DNA from 3 places in the Streptomyces sp. BBFR25 genome. Region 2 is predicted to be linked to each of the others. Evidence: riboswitches for the same ligand, from Rfam matches in the RefSeq annotation. Region 2 holds a riboswitch; each other region holds the start of a gene.

Region 1 (2,250 bases), 2.2 Mb from region 2:
GTCAGGACCGCCGGTGTCCGGCGGGGCGCGTCAAGGTGCGGGGTGGCTCAGGGGGTGAGGCCCTTGCTCTGCAGCCAGGCCATCGGGTCGAGGCCCGAGCCGCCGGCGGTGTGCACCTCCAGGTGGAGGTGGGCGCCGGTGACGTTGCCGGTGGCGCCGACGCGGCCGATGACGTCACCGGTGGTGACCTTCTGGCCGACGCTGACGCTGATGGAGGACTGGTGCGCGTACCAGAGCTCGGTGCCGTCGTCGAGGGTGAGCACGGTCTTGTAGCCGTACGAGCCGTCCCAGCCGGCCGACGTGATCGTGCCGCTGTGCACCGCCTTGAGCAGCGTGCCCGTGGGGGCGGCGAAGTCGAGGCCGGTGTGGTGGCCGGAGGCCCACAGGGAGCCTGCCTGGTTGAACGTGGAGGAGATCGTGTACGAGGAGGTCGGCAGCGTGTACTGCTTGGCCAGCTTCGCGAGCCGCTCGGCCTCGGCCTTCTTCGCGGCCTCCTCCTCCGCCTTCTTCTTGGCGGCGGCGGCCTTCTCCTTGGCTTCCTTCTCCGCCTTGGCGGCGGCTTCCGCGGCCTTCTTCTCGGCGGCGGCCTGGGCCTCGGCGGCGGCCTTGGCCTCGACCTGCGACTGCTGCTGCTCGGCCTGCGCCATGATCCGGGCCCGCAGCGACTCACCGGCGTCGGCGGTGCCGGCGCCCTCCGCGCTGTCGGCGGCGACGGCCTGGGTGATGCCGCTGAGCGGGGTGGCGGAGCCCTCGGGCTCCGGCGTCTCGTCGTCGCCGGGAAGCAGTGAGCCGACGTTCGGCAGGTCAGGCATGGAGATGGACACCGGCGGCTTGCCGGTCTGCGCGCTGGCCATGCCGCCCGCGCCGACGGCGGCTATGACACCGACGCCGAGGACGGTGGAGCTGCGGGCGAGCCCGCCGCGCTGCTTGGCTACGCGGTGCCGGCCGCGTACGGGGCGGATGGACTCCGCGGTGGGATTCCACTCCTCCCAGGGACCCTCTTCGGCGCGGGGGGCGTCGTAGCCGAAGGTGTCGGTGCCGTGCCCGGTGGGCACGAGCGGGGCCTCGGGGGCAGGCCGGTTGGACGCCACGTGGGCGTACTCCTTTCCTTCCTTTCGCCTACCGGGTTAGCTGACGGGTTCGGAGCAGGAAGGTCTCCTACGGGTGTGCGCCGACCGTGCGGACACGGCGGCATACGCCCGATTCACCCCAATGTGGTGGTTCCCCGGTTCCCTTGCGGGATTCGGCGCGTGCGCACGGAGCCGCCTTCTGTGACGGCTGGGACGACCGCGCTGCGTTATCGAACGTTAATAGACGCGGGGCTCTGATTCCAAGCCGTTCCTCTTGATCGTTAACGAGAACGGCCGGGACGTACGCCTCACGATCGGTGAAAACCGGGCGAGTTGACCCCGCCTCAGTATTCCCCTTCACGCCACGTTCTTCTGACGGTGTGTCAGTTGTTATGCGGAGGGGGTTCGCGCCGTCACGGCTCGTGACAATGATCATGATCGCCGCGCCGGGGCCGCCGTACGGCGAGCAGCGCCATGTCGTCGGCCATGCCGCCCCCGGAGTGCCGGCGCACATCCTCGGCGAGGATGTCGAGCAGGGTCGCCGGATGCCGGAAGACCCGGCCGGCCAGCCGTGTCTGCGGATCGTAGAACTCGCCCTTCACGTCCCGGGCTTCGGTCAGCCCGTCGGTGTAGAGCAGCAGCGTGGCCCCACCGGGGAAGGCGACCTCCTCCGCCCGGTCGGGCCACACGCCCAGCTCGCCCATGCCGAGCGGCAGCGCCGACTCGCGGGCGGGCAGCGGGCCGAGGGTGCCGTCGGCGTAGAGCAGCAGGGGCGGTGGATGGCCGCGGTTGACGATGCGGACCGTCCCGTCGCCGTGCGGGAGTTCGGCGAGTACGGCGGTGGTGAAGCCCTCGAAGGCGTCCAGTCCGTCCCGCCGGGTGCCCTCGCGCGCAAGCGCCCGCTCCAGGCGCTGCGCCACCGCCTCCAGCGTCGCCTCCTGCTCTGCGGCCTCCCGGAAGGCGCCGATCACGACGGCGACGGCGGCCACCGCGCCCATGCCCTTGCCGCGCACGTCCCCGACGATGAGCCGGACGCCGCGGGCACTGTCCTGCACCGCGTACAGGTCGCCGCCGATGAACGCGTCCGCCTGCGCGGCCTCGTAGCAGACGGCGATCTCGAAACCGGCGATCCGCTCGGCGGGCTGGGGCAGCACGGCGCGCTGGGCGGCCTCGGCGATCT
Region 2 (2,250 bases):
CGCCACGCACGCGCCCGCGTGCCGCCGGGTCACCACGAAACCCTCGGCCTCCAGCGTGCGCAGGGCCTCGCGGACGGGGACGCGGGAGACGCCGTAGCGGCGGGCGAGGAGTTCCTCGGTGAGCCGGCTCCCGCGACCGTGTACGCCGGTGACGATGTCGTCCCGGATCGCCGTGCACACCGAATGCGCCGGAATACGCATGAGCGACCTCCCCTTGACCCCCGTGAAATGCCGACGATCGACGTGTGTGGCACGACCCCGGACCGATCAAGCGATATTAAATGCGAAAAGCCCCGGCTCGGGAAGCCGGGGCTTTCGGACGACGCCTGCGTCAGACGTTCACGCCGTGGGAACGGAGGTAGGCGACGGGATCCATGTCCGAGCCGTACTCGGGGCTCGTACGGGCCTCGAAGTGCAGATGCGGCCCGGTGACGTTGCCGGTGGCGCCGGAGAGGCCGATCTGCTGGCCGGGCTCGACCGACTGGCCGACCGAGACGCCGATGGACGACAGGTGCCCGTACTGCGTGTACGTGCCGTCGTGCATCCTGATCACGACCTGGTTGCCGTACGCCCCGCCCCAGCCGGCCTCGACGACGGTGCCGACGCCCACGGCGTGCACGGTCGTACCGCTGGAGGCGTGGAAGTCGATGCCGGTGTGGCTGCCGGAGGACCACAGGGAGCTGCCGGCCTGGTAGGCGGTGGAGACGTACGAGGCGGTGATCGGCGCGACGAAGGTGTTGAGGCGCTTGCGCTCCGCCTCCCGCGCGGCGCGCTCCTTGGCCTCGCGCGCCTCCTTGGCCGCCTCGGCCGCCCGCTCGCGGGCCGCTTCCCGGGCCGCCTCGCGGGCGGCGGCGTCCGCGGCCGCCTGCTGCTGGGCGAGGGCCTGGGCGTCGATCTCGTCGGCTATGGAGTCGCCGATGGCGACGACCGGGGTGAGTCCGCTCTGCTCCACCGCGGGCTCGGCGGCGAGCGCCGGAGCGGCGAGGGTGCCGACGACGCCGGTGGTGGCGAGGGCCGCGACTCCCGCCGCGCGGGCGGTGGTGCGGTGCACCCGGCTGGGACGGCGGTGCTTCCCGGGGGCGCGCGTGAACGCCATGTAGAGGCTTGTCCTTTCCTTCCCTCTCGCCTACCGGGTTAGCTGACGGGTTCGGAGGTGGAAGGTCTCCTACGGACCCCCTCGCGGTGCGCGCGGGCGTCCGATTCACCCCAGGGACTGCGTTGGGTCCCCGGCTCCCCTGGCTCGCGCCGTACGGGGACTCGGCGATGGCTGTCCGGTGCCGCGGGTGCGGCGCACTGCCTGACGAACAGCCCGGAAGACGCTAAACGCGGCTGCGTTCAATTCTCAAACGCAACAGGCGTTTTGTAGCGCACGCCACAGGGCAGACGGGCAACCACTCCCCCAATCCGGACAAACGGCGGCCCTGGTGACACTCCGGTCACCAGGGCCACCGCACGCGCGTGCCGCTACTCGGCCGACACCACGGTGACTTCGCCGATGCCGAGGGCCTCGACGGGCTCCTTGATCTGCGCAGCGTCGCCGACGAGGACCGTCACGAGGCGGTCCACCGGGAAGGCGTTCACGACCGCCGCGGTGGCCTCCACGGTGCCCGTGGCGGCCAGTTGGCGGTAGAGGGTGGCCTGGAAGTCGTCGGACAGGTGCTGCTCGACCTGGTCGGCCAGCGTGTCGGCCACGGCCGCCGCCGTCTCGTACTTCAGCGGCGCCACGCCCACCAGGTTCTGCACGGCCACGTCACGCTCGGCGTCGGTGAGCCCCTCCGCGGCGAGCTTGCGCAGCACCGTCCACAGGTCCTCCAGGGCGGGACCGGTGTTGGGGGTGTCGACGGACCCGCTGATGGCGAGCATCGCGGCGCCCGTGCCGTCCGGCGCGGACCGCAGGACCTGGCCGAACGCCCGTACGCCGTAGGTGTAGCCCTTCTCCTCGCGCAGGACGCGGTCCAGGCGCGAGGTGAGGGTGCCGCCGAGGCAGTACGTGCCGAGCACCTGCGCGGGCCACACGCGGTCGTGCCGGTCGGCGCCGGTGCGGCCGATCAGCAGCTGCGTCTGGACGGCGCCGGGACGGTCCACGATGACGACCCGGCCGCGGTCGTCGGCGGTCACCGGGGGGACGGGGCGCGGCTCGGCGGCCGAGCCGGTCCAGGCGCCCAGGGTGTCGCCGAGCAGCGCGTCCAGGTCGACGCCGGTGAGGTCGCCGACGACCACCGCGGTGGCCGTGGCGGGGCGCACGTGCCG
Region 3 (2,250 bases), 4.8 Mb from region 2:
GAAGCACCAGTCCGGGACCGTACTCGAACCATCCGCTCCGTGTCGGGCCTGCGGTCCCGTGAGAAAGGGACGACGTCGCCATGGCAGACCATCTGGAAGCATCCGTCACTCTGCCGAGCGATCCCGCCTCGGTGGCCGCCGCGCGGACCTATGTGGTCGGCACCCTGGCGGAATGGGGGTTGCCGCTCGACGCCGACCTGTCCGAGACCGTGCGGCTCATCGTCTCCGAACTGGCGACCAACGCGGTCCAGCACACGTTCGGGCAGTCGCCCACCTTCACGGTGGACCTCGTCCTCGACCGCGACGAGCGGCTGCGTCTCGGCGTCACCGACAGCCACCCGCGCTTCCCCAAGCGGCTGCCCGCCGCCGTTCAGCAGGACAACGGGCGGGGCATGGTGATCATCCGCTGGCTGACCGCCGAGTGCGGCGGCAGGCTGAGGGTCCGGCCCACGCGCGAGGGGGGCAAGACCGTCTCCATCGAGCTGCCCTGGTCACCCCCGAGCGGGCCGGAGGCACCCGCGGGAGTGACGGCGGGGCAGAACGCCGTCACTCCCGCGGGCGGGCTACTTGACCCGGCCGTACCAGACGCTTGAGGTCCAGATCTTCTGCAGCCGCACCACGTCCCCGGTCTTCGGGGCGTGCCAGAGTCTGCCCTTCCCGGCGTAGATGCCCACGTGGTAGACGCTCCGACCGGAGTGGAAGAACACGAGGTCACCCACCTTGCGTTTCTTGGCGGAGATGTGGCGGGTCTTGTTGTACTGCTGTGCCGCGGTGCGTGGCAGCTTCTTGCCGGCCTTCTTGAACGAGTACAGCGTCAGGCCGGAGCAGTCGAACCGATGGGGTCCGATGGCGCCCCAGCGGTACGGGGAGCCCTGCTTGGAAGCGGCGATCTTGAGGGCCTTCGTCGCATGGCTCGCCGCGGCCGCCTCGGAGGCGGCACCGGGGACCACGACGGAGCCGCCCACGGCGGCGAGGGTGAGGGCCGAGGCCGTACCGGCACGAGCCATCAGCGACGGGACACGATTGAGCGCGGACATGCGCAACCCTTCGTCAGCCGCCTGTGAAGGATGACCTGTCGGATTCGGGCTGGCGAAGTTGCCCGGCCGCACGAGTGCGGCTTCACCCCAAGGACCGCTCGGTCCGGCACCTCTCGCGGAGGCGGCCGTGCCGGCGACCCGTCGTGCTCGGGTCCTCCACTCCTGCCGATCCACTTCCTCGCGACCGGTCGTCCGGACGGCGGCAGGACTCGGCGTCCGCCCGGACCGCCCCGCCGCGGCGGCGGGGGCTTGTCGTCGTGACGGATCCTGTCCCGCCCGAAGGGAAAATCCCAACGGAACGTGCCCTTTGTGTTGTTACATCCCACTCACCCGTTCGGGTCGCCCCTTCGTGTTCGACGGGCCGCCGGGCACGGCGGCGGCGCCGGGACCAGCGGCGGAGCGGTGCGGGGGACCGGCTGGACGCGGGGCGCCGCAACTTCGGCCGGTCAGCAATCGGAGGTGTCCCTACGCCGAAAGGGGGTACGCCGTTTGGTCCGTTTCGACGCGGGCTTCCTCAACTCCCGGAGCGCGGCGGAAGGCAGACCCGCGCCGTCCGGCGTTCCCCGTCCAGTACGCGCAGCGCCCGGGCGAGGGTGGCGGCGTGCACCTGGGTCTCGCCGCGCCGGTGCATCAGCGCCAGCGCGTCACGCAGCGCCGCCGCCTTGCCCACCAGCGCCTGAGCGGCCCGCAGGCCGCCGTAGGTGTCGCCGTCCCGCCCGGGGTTGATGCGCCCGAGCAGATCGACGACGTCCAGGAAGCGGTCGATGACCTCGGCCTCGGCGCGGGTCAGGGCCGGCAGCGGGGGCAACTCGGGTGGCAGCACGGACGGCTCACCTCGCGCCGGGTGCGGTGGGCGGGGTCCTGCGGGCGGGCACGATCCGGTCCACCAGGCCGTACTCCAGCGCCTGTTGGGCGTCGAGGACCGTTTCCCGCTCGATGTCCGCGCTCACCTGTTCGGGGCTGCGGCCCGTGTGGCGTACCAGGATCTCCTCCAGGCGGGCGCGGACGCGGAGCAATTCGTCGGCGTGGACGACCAGGTCGCTCGCCTGCCCCTCCACCGGTTCGGTGAGCACCGGCTGGTGGATCACCACCCGGGCGCCGGGCAGGACGGCGCGCTTGCCGGGGGTGCCCGCCGCCAGCAGCACCGCGGCGGACGAACCGGCCTGTCCGAGGCAGGTCGTCGCCACGTCGCAGGCGACGTAGCGCATCGTGT

The links. A riboswitch is a leader RNA that binds a small molecule or an ion and turns the genes downstream of it on or off. The one in region 2 is predicted to bind cyclic di-AMP.
Region 1: linked by a shared signal. The riboswitch ahead of ACGH52_RS18370 (M23 family metallopeptidase) and the one ahead of ACGH52_RS28780 (M23 family metallopeptidase) in region 2 are both predicted to bind cyclic di-AMP.
Region 3: linked by a shared signal. The riboswitch ahead of ACGH52_RS06720 (C40 family peptidase) and the one ahead of ACGH52_RS28780 (M23 family metallopeptidase) in region 2 are both predicted to bind cyclic di-AMP.

The regions. Positions count from the first base shown of each region.
Region 1 is NZ_CP172447.1:4,057,292-4,059,541, forward strand. It holds gene ACGH52_RS18370 (M23 family metallopeptidase) at 48-1,091, opposite strand; cyclic di-AMP (ydaO/yuaA leader) riboswitch at 1,103-1,259, opposite strand; gene ACGH52_RS18375 (PP2C family protein-serine/threonine phosphatase) at 1,484-2,250, opposite strand, start outside.
Region 2 is NZ_CP172447.1:6,304,230-6,306,479, reverse strand. It holds gene ACGH52_RS28785 (GntR family transcriptional regulator) at 1-201, opposite strand, end outside; gene ACGH52_RS28780 (M23 family metallopeptidase) at 332-1,096, opposite strand; cyclic di-AMP (ydaO/yuaA leader) riboswitch at 1,109-1,273, opposite strand; gene ACGH52_RS28775 (pitrilysin family protein) at 1,465-2,250, opposite strand, start outside.
Region 3 is NZ_CP172447.1:1,512,528-1,514,777, reverse strand. It holds gene ACGH52_RS06725 (ATP-binding protein) at 81-593, shown strand; gene ACGH52_RS06720 (C40 family peptidase) at 564-1,037, opposite strand; cyclic di-AMP (ydaO/yuaA leader) riboswitch at 1,041-1,174, opposite strand; gene ACGH52_RS06715 (hypothetical protein) at 1,552-1,860, opposite strand; gene ACGH52_RS06710 (ATP-dependent Clp protease proteolytic subunit) at 1,868-2,250, opposite strand, start outside.